Regions from separate parts of the Devosia neptuniae genome, predicted to be linked through region 1. Evidence: predicted binding sites of a transcription regulator. Region 1 holds the regulator's gene; the other holds the start of a gene.
What was found. The regulator PhoB, encoded in region 1, activates phosphate uptake and scavenging genes when phosphate is short. The targets are predictions, from matches to a motif close to TGTCATNNANCTGTCAT.
Positions count from the first base shown of each region.

Region 1 (6,023 bases):
GCACCTGTCGGTCACCTTCGATCCCGCCGTGATCGACGTCGATCCGGCGCCTGTGCGCACTGCGGACCAGTCGGAGGCCGATTTCCGTGCCGCCAGCCTCAAATGGCAGCGCGATGTCGCCATGCTGAACTGGAACAAGGTGATCGAGGCCTCGCTGCGTGCCGCCGCACCTGCCGGTTTCGATATCGACACCCGCCAGCTCCTGACCATTGCTGAAACCGACGCCCGCCACCGCGTCCGCGAGCTCTTCGTCAACGACCCCAGCCTGCTCGGCCAGACCGTCCAGGTCGACGTGCTTGCCTCCGCCAATGCCGACAACTGGATCAAGGGCAATATCAACCGCGACCTGGGCGACGCCCAGCAACAGCTCGCCGCTCCCGCCCGCGCCCTGATCGACCAGTTCGAGGCCAATGGCACCATCACCTCGGGCTTTGCCTGGTCGATCTTCACCAATGTGGATAGCCGCGCCGCTCCCGCCAGCGCCGGCCTGCTCGGCGCCTTTGTCGGCACCCTCTGGATGATGATGGTCGTCATCCTGTTGGCCGTCCCGATCGGGGTGGCGTCAGCCATCTATCTTGAGGAATTCGCGCCCAAATCGCGCCTCACCGACCTGATCGAGGTCAATATCAACAATCTGGCTGCCGTGCCCTCCATCGTCTTCGGTCTGCTCGGCGCCGCTGTGTTCATCAATTACATGCACCTGCCCATCTCCGCCCCCATCGTCGGCGGCCTGGTGCTGACCCTGATGACCCTGCCCACCATCATCATCGCCACCCGCGGCGCCCTGCTCGGCGTCTCCCCGGCTCTGCGCCAGGCGGCGCTCGGCATGGGTGCCAGTAAGACGCAGATGGTGTTCCACCATGTGCTGCCGGTCACCTTCCCCTCGATCCTGACCGCCACCATCCTTGGCGTTGCCCATGCTCTGGGCGAAACCGCTCCACTCCTGTTGATCGGCATGAAGGCATTCGTCGCCGCCGTGCCGGCTACCCCGCTCGACCAGGCCACCGCCCTGCCGGTCCAGATCTATCTCTGGCAGGGCAACGAAAACCGCAATTTCTTCGAACCCCGCACCGCCGCGGCGATCATGGTACTGCTCCTCGTCATGATCATGCTCAACGGCGTCGCCATCTATCTTCGCTCGAAGCTCGAAAAGCGCGCTTAACATCGAAGGAAGTGAAAATGGACATGCTCGCCGGCAAGGTTAAGATGACCCACCAGACCGTGAAATCCACCATGAACCCTACTGACGCTCTCGAACGCCCAATCCGCCTGCACACCAAGGATGTCACCGTCCATTACGGTGCCAAGCAGGCCCTGCACGGCATTTCGATCGATATCCCCGACCGCGCCGTCACCTCCTTCATCGGCCCCTCGGGCTGCGGCAAGTCGACCTTCCTGCGCTGCATCAACCGCATGAACGACACTATCGAAGGCGCCAAGGTCGGCGGCCTGATCGAGCTGGATGGCGAGAACATCTACGATCCGTCCCTCGACGTGGTGGAACTGCGCGCCCGCATCGGCATGGTGTTCCAGAAGCCCAATCCCTTCCCCAAATCGATCTATGAAAACGTCGCCTACGGCCCCAAGATTCATGGCCTGGCCCGTTCCAAGACCGATCTGGACGAAATCGTCGTGTCGTCCCTGCGCAAGGCGGGCCTGTTCGAAGAGGTAAAGGACCGCCTCAATGAACCCGGCACCGGCCTCTCCGGTGGCCAGCAGCAGCGCCTCTGCATTGCCCGCGCCATTGCCGTCAGCCCCGAAGTCATCCTGATGGACGAGCCCTGCTCGGCCCTCGATCCGATCGCCACGGCCATCATCGAGGAACTGATCGACGAATTGCGCGAGAACTACACCATCGTCATCGTCACCCATTCCATGCAGCAGGCGGCCCGCGTCAGCCAGCGCACGGCATTCTTCCATCTGGGCAATCTGATCGAGGAAGGCGTCACCGAAGACATCTTCACCAACCCGATCAACAAGCAGACCCAGGATTACATCATGGGCCGTATCGGCTGATCCAAACCCGGACCAAGAGAGACATTGCTATGCCCACTTCCGGCCCCGAACACATCGTCTCCTCCTATAATGACGAGCTCGTCGCCCTGGCCCAGTCGATCGCCGAAATGGGCGGTCAGGTCGAGGTCGCCATCGAAAATGGCACCAAGTCCCTGCTCCGCCTTGATCGCGAACTGGCAGACCTGACCATCATTGCCGATCAGCGCATCGACGACATGCAGCGCAAGATCGACGACATGGCCGTCTCCATGATCGCCCGCCGCCAGCCCATGGCCTCCGATCTGCGCTCGATCATCACCGCCATCCATGTGGCCTCCGATCTCGAACGCGTCGGCGACATGGCCAAGCAATTGGCCCGCCGCTCGCTCAAGCTCGAAGGCCTCAACCTGCAGCCGACCTTCTATAATGGCGTCAAGAACATGACCAATCTGGTCCTGCGCCAGATCAAGGATGCGCTGGATTCCTATTCGAGCCGCGACTCCGCCGGGGCCATCGAAGTGTGCAATCGCGATGACGAGGTGGACGCTATGTACACCTCCCTGTTCCGCGAATTGCTCACCTATATGATGGAAGATCCGCGCAATATCACGCCCTGCACCCATCTGCTGTTCTGCGCCAAGAGCCTGGAACGCATCGGGGACCACGCCACCAATATCGCAGAACGCGCCTATTATCTGCAGACCGGCAAGCAGCTCACATCCGAAGTGGTGGAGCTGCACCGCACCCAGATCAAGGCCTGATCCATGCCTGCAACCATTCTCGTCGTCGAGGACGAAGGCGATATCGCCATCCTCCTGCGCTATAATCTCGAGGCCGAAGGCTTCCGCGTCGTCACCGCGGAAACCGGAGACGAAGCCCAAAGCCAGATTCACGAAAAGCTGCCCGACCTCATCCTGCTCGATTGGATGCTGCCGGAAATCTCGGGGATCGAACTCTGCCGGCGCCTCCGCGCCCGCGAAGAAACCTCGCGCATCCCCATCATCATGCTCACCGCCCGCGGTGAGGAAGAAGAGCGCGTGCGGGGCCTCTCGACCGGCGCCGACGACTATATCGTCAAGCCCTTCTCGGTGCCCGAGCTGATCGCCCGCATCCACGCTCTGCTGCGTCGCGCCAATCCAAATCTCGTCACCGCTGCCCTGCGCGTCGGCGATCTCGAGCTCGACCGCACCACCCACCGCGTGCGCCGCGCCAATCGCGACGTGCATCTGGGCCCCACCGAATACCGCCTGCTCGAATATCTCATGCGCCATCCCGGCCGGGTCTATTCGCGCGAACAGCTGCTCGATGGCGTCTGGGGCAATGACGTCTATGTCGATGAACGCACGGTCGACGTGCATATCGGCCGCCTCCGCCGCGCCATCAATCGCGGCCGCGAATCTGACCCCATCCGCACCGTCCGCGGCGCCGGCTACGCCTTCGACGAACGCTTCGCCCAAGTCGCCTAGACCCAAGCAGAACGTTGCTACGAAATCCCCGCGAAAGCGGGGATTTTCGTTTTAAAAGCAGGAAGAGCAACATCCTGCCCCTCCCCACCCTATCTCCACCCCCACAGTGTCATTCCCGCGAAAGCGGGAACCTCTGTTTTCTCAACCCAACATCCCGAAACGGCGGTTCCCGCTTCCGCGGGAATGACACCGTGGGTCGAACAAATACCTGACCCTTGGCTCCATCGCCTCCCTCCCCCTTGTGGGGAGGGACCGAGGGTGGGGGTGCTGAAGTTTCAACCAATGCCGAGCATTGGGAAGTCCCAGCCCCGACCTCAACCAGATCGCGGTCCCATCCCCCTCCCACCCACCAAACCGCATGCTACCATCCGGCGTCTCTCCCCCCGAGTCGCGCCACCCATGCCCACCTCCACGCCCCGGCAGCTCAATCCGCTGCACCTGCTGATTGCCTTCGGCACCGGGGGCCTGCTCACCCTGATGGTGTTTTTCAACGGCGAGCTGGGCCATTACGGCAACCCGCTCTTTGCCTCCTGGGCCGCCCACGGCACCGGCACCGTAGCCGCCATCCTCTTCCTCGCTTTGCTCTATCGCCGCCGCCCGGCAGCCGAGCCGCAGCCCAAACCAGCCGCCCCGTTTTGGGCCTATCTCGGCGGCATTTCCGGCGCTCTGACGGTCATGTTGACCTCCACCACGGTCAATTCCCCGCTGGCGCTCTCGGGCACGCTGGCACTCGGCCTTGCCGGCCAAGTCGTCTTCAGCCTCGCCGCCGACCGCTGGGGTCTGTTCGGCCTGCCCAAGCGCCGCCTCGAATTGCGCGACCTCGCCGCCGTCCTCCTGATCCTGGCCGGTAGCGCCCTGATCATCCTTGTCGGCATGGGAGGTCGCCCATGATCACCCCCATCCTCTATGCCGTCCTCGCGGGCCTCCTTGTCGGCCTCAGCCGCCAGCTCAACGGCCGCCTCGCCCTCTCCGGCTCGCCCCTGATCGCTTCGTTCTGGAACCATCTTGTCGGCTTTATCGCGCTCACCGCCCTGGGCCTCGCCATCGGCGGCCTCATCCCCGCCGGCGCCGCCACCGCCCCCTGGCACGCCTATATCGGCGGCCCCATCGGCGTCGTCTTCGTCGCCTCCGGCAGCTGGCTCATCCCGCGCATCGGCGCCGTCAACACCGCCCTGCTCGTCATCGGCGGCCAAATGGTCTCCGGCGTGGTGCTCGACCTCGCCCGCGGCACCCCCTCCATCCTCTGGGCCAGCGCCCTAGGCGTGGTGCTCATTCTGGGCGGCATGGCCCTGACACAGCGGCGGCGATAGCAGCAACGTCAGCGACGGTGTTACTCCGGGCGCTTTCAAGAATGCGGTGTCATTCCCGCGAAAGCGGGAACCTCCGTTGACCAGGTTTCCAGGCAAACAGAGGTCCCCGCTTTCGCGGGGATGACACCGTGGGTAATTGTTGGTTCGGGGCACTATCCCGCCCCACCCACCAGGCGCACCCTCCCCTCGACGGGGAGGGAAGGGAGGGGTGACGAGAGCCCAATCCATCCGCTCTATCGCCTCCCTCCCCCTTGAGGGGAGGGATAGAGGGTGGGGGTGCTGAGGCTTCCACAAATATCGAGTGTTTGGTGGCCGCAGCACCCCCACACCCCCATCTATCCCTCTTATCCCCCTTCCCCAAAACCTCCCGCATACTCCCTCCATCTTCCGGGATACGGGCGGCGCTGCAGCGACGAGCGTCCGGAAGCCAGCCGGGGGAGTGGAGGTCGCGCTCCGCTCCGGGTCGAGCGGACGAGGCAATCGGGCGGGAGCTACGGCAAACGCTGGGGCCTGCGATCGCGCCGTCCGACAAAGTCCCGGCACCCCGGGGCGACGTCCGTCTCATTCTAAAACTCATCACGAGGCGAATGCCGTCTCGGGGTCCGTCCGCCTCTTCGATAACCGCACCAGGCGGCGCTTCCGCACGCACAAAAAAGGACCCCGCAAAAGCGGGGCCCCAAACATGCAACAAGACGCCTATCGATCAACCAGCAGCGGTATAAGCCGTCTTCACCACGGTGAAGAACTCCGCCGCATACTTGCCCTGCTCGCGCGGGCCATAGCTCGAACCCTTGCGGCCACCGAACGGCACGTGGAAATCCACACCGGCCGTCGGCACATTGACCATCACCATGCCGGCCTCGGCATTGCGCTTGAAATGCGTCGCATATTTCAGCGACGTCGTGACGATACCGGCGCTGAGACCAAATTCGGTGTCATTGGCCGTCGCCAGCGCTTCCTCGTAATCCTTGACGCGGATGACCGAAGCCACGGGCCCAAAGATTTCCTCTCTGGAGATGCGCATGGAATTGGTCGCCTCGGTGAACAGCGTGGGCTGCAGGAAATAGCCCTCGGTGTCTTTCTTGACCAGTTCGCCGCCGGCCACCAGCTTGGCGCCCTCGGCCTTGCCGATGGCGATATAGTCCGTGTCCTGCTTGAGCTGGCTGGGATCAACCACCGGCCCGATTTCCGTATTCTTGTCCAGCGCATCGCCCACCCGCAGGTTGCGCACCCGCTCGGCCAGTGCCTCGAC
Region 1 covers NZ_CP104965.1:2,597,751-2,603,773, reverse strand. The annotation lists gene pstA (phosphate ABC transporter permease PstA) at 1-1,162, shown strand, start outside; gene pstB (phosphate ABC transporter ATP-binding protein PstB) at 1,234-2,016, shown strand; gene phoU (phosphate signaling complex protein PhoU) at 2,046-2,756, shown strand; gene phoB (phosphate regulon transcriptional regulator PhoB) at 2,760-3,461, shown strand; gene N8A98_RS15590 (DMT family transporter) at 3,861-4,352, shown strand; gene N8A98_RS15585 (DMT family transporter) at 4,349-4,771, shown strand; gene N8A98_RS15580 (aldehyde dehydrogenase family protein) at 5,475-6,023, opposite strand, start outside.

Region 2 (6,023 bases), on a different replicon from region 1:
TCTCCTGGCGCTGATGCTCGGCGGACCATTCGCGCTGCTGATCGCGGCCACCGATATGCCATTGCGCAAGCTGCAGGGTTTTCTGCTGATCCTGCCGCTGATGATTGCGCCGCAGGTGATGGCCTTGGCCTTCATGCATCTGCTGGGCCCTTCCAGCGCCCTGCTTGGTGCGCTTGGCCTCGCGCCACCGCCGGGCACGGCCAATCCGCTGCTGGGCCGCGGCGGCATCATTCTGCTGTTCGGAATCCAGCACGCCCCCATTGTCTTCATCACCCTGCGCGCGGGATTGGTGTCGATACCCCGCGACTATGTCGAGGCGGCTCGCGCGGCCGGCATGGGGCCGGCGCGCGTGCTGCGCGGCATCGTGCTGCCGCTACTCGGCCCCTATGTCATCGCCGCGGCGGCTTTGGCCTTTGTATCGGGCGTCGGTAATTTCGGCATTCCGGCGCTATTAGGCATGCCGGAAAATTATCTGACGCTGGCAACCCTGATCTACCAGCAACTTTCCAGTAACGGGCCTACCGTGCTGCCGCAGGTTGCCGGATTGTCGCTGCTGATCTGCGCTATCGCCATCCTGGGTATCGGCGCGCAAGGACTGGCATTGCGCCGCAGGCAGTTCGCACTGACGCGCGGCATGCCCATGCAGTTTGCGCTGGGGCGCTGGCGCTGGCCAGCCGCCATGGCCGGCATGCTGGCCCTGTCCGTCGCGCTGTTGCTGCCGGCGGCAGCACTCATTACCACCTCGCTCGTGCCCGCCTATGGCGTGGCGCTCTCGACGGCTACCGTCACGCTCGACAATTATGCGGAAGTCCTGTTGCGGCAGGCCTCCACCATGCGCGCCTTCGTTAATTCCAGCTATTTGTCACTGCTGGCCGCCGCCATACTGGCGCTGCTGGCAGTGCCGTTGGCGCTGGGCATGGCGCGATTGCCCCGCACTTTTGCCCGCCTTGCACATGGCGTGCTTGAATTGCCCTATGCCTTGCCGGGAATCGTGCTGGCAATCGCCTGCATCCTGCTGTTCCTGCGGCCGCTGCCATTGCTGGGCAGTCTCTATGCGACACCGTGGATTATTCTTATCGCTTATTTGATGCGGTTCGCGGCTCTCGCCCTCAAGCCGGTGGAGGCAGCGCTTGGGCAATTGCCGCCTGATCTGACCGAAGCGGCGGCGGCCTCTGGCGCCGGTGCCATCAGGCGACTGCTGACAATCACCGCGCCACTCGTTGCCCCGGCAGCGGCAGCTGGCGCGCTCCTGGTCTTCATGAGCGCCTTCAATGAGCTGACCGTCTCGGCGCTGCTGTGGTCCAGCCGCAACGAGACCATCGGGGTGATCCTGTTCAGTCTTGAGGAATCGGGCCTCTCCCCGCAGGCGGCCGCGGTGGCCGTCATTACCCTGGTGGTGATCATGGTGCTGCTGGCACTGCTCGATCGGCTGTCCGGCCGCCTCCCGACAGGTGTGCTGCCCTGGCGCTGATCAGCCCGGCACGATCCAGGCGTCCTCGATGGCAAAATGAACTGGGCGACCGGGCTCCAGCCGCTCCCGCGCGGTGAGCAGCACCTGTTCGCCATTCGCCAATTGCAGAATGGTGTCATAGCCCGCCCCCGAATAGCGGGCAGCGACAACAGCTGCCGGAATGCCGGCATCCGCGAGGGTCAGATTTTCCGGCCGCAGCAACAAAGCCGCCTTGCTGCCCTGCACCTGACCACGAACGAGAACCGGCCGATCCGCCAGCGTCACACGCCCATCCGACACCAGCGCCGACACGAGCATCCCCCGCCCGACAAAGCCGGCGACCATCGCATTGGCGGGCTCGTTATAAAGCTGCTCGGGCCGCCCCGACTGCTGTACCACGCCGCGGTCCAGCACGATGACCCGGTCCGCCAGCGCCAATGCCTCGGACTGGTCATGCGTCACAAACACGATGGTCGCGCCGGTTTTTTCGTGCAAGCGGGCAAACACATCCAGCATTTCGGCACGCAGATGCACGTCGAGATTGGCCAGAGGCTCATCGAGCAGAATGATGTCGGTGCCGGTCACGAGGCACCTGGCCAGCGCCACCCGCTGGCGTTGACCGCCGGAGAGACCGTCGACGGATCGTTGTCCGAAGCCGGCCAGGGAAACCATTTCAAGCGCCGCGCCAACACGCTCGTCGATAGCCGCCCGCCCCAGGCCACGCGCCTGCAGCGGATAGGCGACATTGCTGGCGACATCCATATGCGGCCAGAGGGCATAGGATTGGAAAACAATGCCCAGACTGCGGCGCTCGGGCGGCACCATGGCGCCAGGGCTGCCAACCTGGCGGCCGTTGAAATGAATACTGCCGGCGCTCGGCTGCTCAAACCCTGCAATCAATCGCAGGATCGTGGTCTTGCCGCAGCCGGAAGGCCCTAGCAGGGCGGTAAAAGACCCCGTTTCGAGTGTAAAGCTGGCCGCGTTCACCGCCAGATTGTCGCCGAACCGCTTGGTCAGAGTGTCGAGCACAATGGTTGTCATCCGGCCCATCTAGAAGCCGGACGTGACATTTGGACGACAGGCCAAATCGATCATGCCGAGCCACGCAGAGCGGATCGCGGCCGGTCCAGCCCAGCAAATGCAGCTCGTGGCTCCGCTCCATCGCCACTCGGCGATTGAGGCCTGCGCTAGCTTATGTCATTGAACCTTCGTGTCGGCGTGGAATGGGTTGCGTAAGCAAGCCCTCAAGAGACCCCACCATGACCGATCGTCAGAAGACGCGCGAGCGTCCCAATCCGCGCCGTGCCTTTGCCCAGAGCTACGGCTCGCTGCTCAACGAGGGCTTTAACCGTCGCACTGTTCTCAAGGGTTTCCTCGCCAGTTCGGCCGTCGCCGCAATGGGCGGGAGCTTCGGCGTGCGCAACGCCACCGCCAATGAAGGCGCGTCGACGCTGACCTTCACCGAACTCACCAGGGTACGCGACGCCCAGGACCATTGGCCCGAGGGCTATGACCGGCAGGTGCTGCTGCGCTGGGGCGATGCGATCTTTCCGGATAGCCCGGAATTCGACCTTGCCACGATCGACGGCCCGGCAGCCGAACGCCAGTTCGGCTACAATAATGATTTTACCGCTTTCCTGCCTTTACCGCTCGGCTCCTCTGCTTCGGATCGCGGGCTACTGCTGGTGAGCCACGAATATGCCTCACCTTTCCTGATGTTCCCGGGCCTCAGCATGGAGGATTATCGCGACAAGCTCACCGACGCGCAGATCCGCACTGTGATGGCAGCCACCGGCGTCAGCATCGTCGAAATCAAGCGCAATGGCACTCTATGGGAAGTGGTCAAGGACGGCGACTACAACCGCCGTATTCATATGGGCACCGAGATGCTCATTTCCGGCCCTGCTGCCGGTGACGACCGGCTCAAGACCAAGGCCGACCCGACCGGCACGGTGGTGTTCGGCACCATTTCTAACTGCAATGGCGGCGTGACGCCGTGGGGCACGATGCTATCGGGCGAGGAAGGCTCGATGGACGTGTTTGCCGGCGATTACAGGACTTTGGGCAATCAGGAACTGGTGGAACGCCAGGGCTGGGACGAGGATGAGAACGACATCTATTCGGTGTCGCGCGTCGAGCCCCGCTTCAAGTTCGAGAACGAACCCAATGAATGGATGAAATTCGACTGGGTCGTCGAGATCGATCCGATGGACCCCACCGCCAAGCCGATCAAACGCACAGCTCTGGGCCGCATGACGCATGAAGGTGCCCAGGTCAGCGTGGCACCTGATGGGCGCATCGTGGTGTTCATGGGCGACGATGACGACTTCGAATATCTATATCGCTTCGTCACCCGCGATAAGTTCAACCCCGATGACCGCGCCGCCAACAAGGACCTGCTCGACAATGGTACTTTGTCGGTCGCCAAGTTCGCCAGCGATGGCACCATGGAATGGATACCGCTCGTCGCCGGCGAGGGCCCGCTTACCGCCGATGCCGGGTTTGCCACACAGGCCGACGTCGTGCTCAATACCCGCGCCGCAGCAGACCTGGTCGGCGCTACCCCGATGGATGCACCCGAGGGCTTCATACCTCATACTGGCACCGGCAAACTGTATGTCGCCATGACCGAGAATGAGGACCGGCTGCCCGCCGGAGAGGACGATTTCGAAAGCGTCAATCCCGCCAATCCACGTGGTCCCAATCCGCACGGCCACCTGCTCGAATTGGTCCCGCCCGACGCCCCCCTAGCGCCCGACCATGCGGCCAACATATTCACTTGGGACGTATTCGCCTTGTGTGGGAATCCAGGCAAGCCCGAGGACGAAAGCCTATACCACCCCGATACCACCCAGAACGGCTGGTTCACTGACCCCGACAATATCGGCGTCGACCCGGCCGGCCGAATCTGGGTGACCACCGATGGCCCGCCGCCGGACGGCATGGCCGACGCTGTCTACGCTATGGATACCGAAGGTCCGGGCCGCGCCTTACCGCGCCTGTTCTATATCCCGCCGACCGGCTCGGAGGCCTGCTCGCCAACCTTCACGCCCGACGCTACCAGCCTCTTCATGTCGGTGCAGCATCCGGGCGAGTTGCGCATTGACGACATGGAAGACGCCGAGTCGATGGCAGAGGCCGGCACGAGCTGGCCCGATTTCGGCGAAACCATGCCGGCCCGCCCCTCACTAGTGGTTTTGACCAGGCGCAATGGCGGCGTGGTGGGTAGCTAGAGCTGAGAGGCGGGCTCACAGCGCCAGAGCCCGCCATCTTCCTCATCGACATGAGTACGCCAGCCAGACCTTGTGAGGGGGATGCTTTGATCGCGCCTCGCCAGGGGGGCAGTGACAGCCATTAGGATGCGTCTGCCGACATTTGTTGCTGAAACCAACGGCGGACCATGTGCATGGTGCGGCCGGAGCGGTCGTTGCGCCAGGCGAGAAACCAAGAGCCGTTGCGGGTGACCATGCCGAACGGCGCGATTAGCCGGCCGTGCTGGAGGGCGTCGGTAATGGCGGGACCGGGACCGATGGCGACGCCAAGGCCAGCTTCTGCGGCCTGCACGCTGAACGAGAGTGCGTCATACCATATGGTGTCGCGCGGTGGCAGAGTGCAGCCGGCCTCGCGGGCCCAGTTGGTCCACATATCCGGCGGCCAGCGGATGTCGAGCCGGGGCAGGCTCCAGACCAGTTCGGGCGTCAGTTCGCGGCCCTTGACCAGCATGGGACTGATAACCGGACCGAAGGTTTCCGGCGCCACGGCGCTGACCGTCATTCCCGGGATGTCGAGCAGGGGGCCAACGCCGACATAGATATCGATCGAGCGATCGGCGGGATTGATCTCTCGTGTCCAGGTGGTGAGGCGGACGGAAATGCCACCCAGTGCCTGTTCGAGGCTCTGCAGGCGTGGCACGAGCCAGCGCAGCATGAAGGTATCGGGGGCTGTGATCATGATGGTGGACTGGCTCGCGGCCGCGCGCAAGTGCTCGGCACCCCGTGTCATGGAAGCAAAGGCTTCTGTCACGGTGGCAGCAAAGGTCCGTGCCTCGGGCGTGAGGCGCATGGAGCGGTTGCCGCGCTCGAACAGCGAAATGCCGAATTCGTCCTCTAGATTCTTGATATGACGGCTGACGGCGCCGCTGGTGACGTGCAATTCGTCGGCAGCCTTGCTCACGCTGCCGAGGCGGGCAGCTACCTCGAAGGCGCGAACGGCATTGAGCAGATGAAGCATTCGACCCTTGAGTAAAAGTCAACCGAATGGCGGAATTGTATGCTGTTACAGAACTGTCGTCCATCCTAGGCTCACCCCGTAAGCTGTAGGGTTTAGCAGCGTTCCCGGGCAACGGTACACCGGAGTTAACGCTCTGCTGATGCGCAGTTTATTGGACCGAAACTGACTGTGAGCATACTGCGTGACCACCCTGCCCCACCGCATCATCATCGACTGCGACCCCGGCCATGACGACATGGCCGCCATCCTTTTGGCAGCATGGCACGACGACATCGTCATCGAGGCGATCACCTCGGTCTGCGGCAATGCTTCAGTGGAGAACACGACCAACAATGCGCTGCGC
Region 2 covers NZ_CP104964.1:158,352-164,374, reverse strand. The annotation lists gene N8A98_RS00805 (ABC transporter permease) at 1-1,471, shown strand, start outside; gene N8A98_RS00800 (ABC transporter ATP-binding protein) at 1,472-2,491, opposite strand; gene N8A98_RS00795 (PhoX family protein) at 2,710-4,683, shown strand; gene N8A98_RS00790 (LysR family transcriptional regulator) at 4,805-5,680, opposite strand; gene N8A98_RS00785 (nucleoside hydrolase) at 5,862-6,023, shown strand, end outside.
Region 2: N8A98_RS00795 (PhoX family protein) is a predicted target of PhoB. The motif match lies at 2,646-2,662, and genes of this name have one in related genera.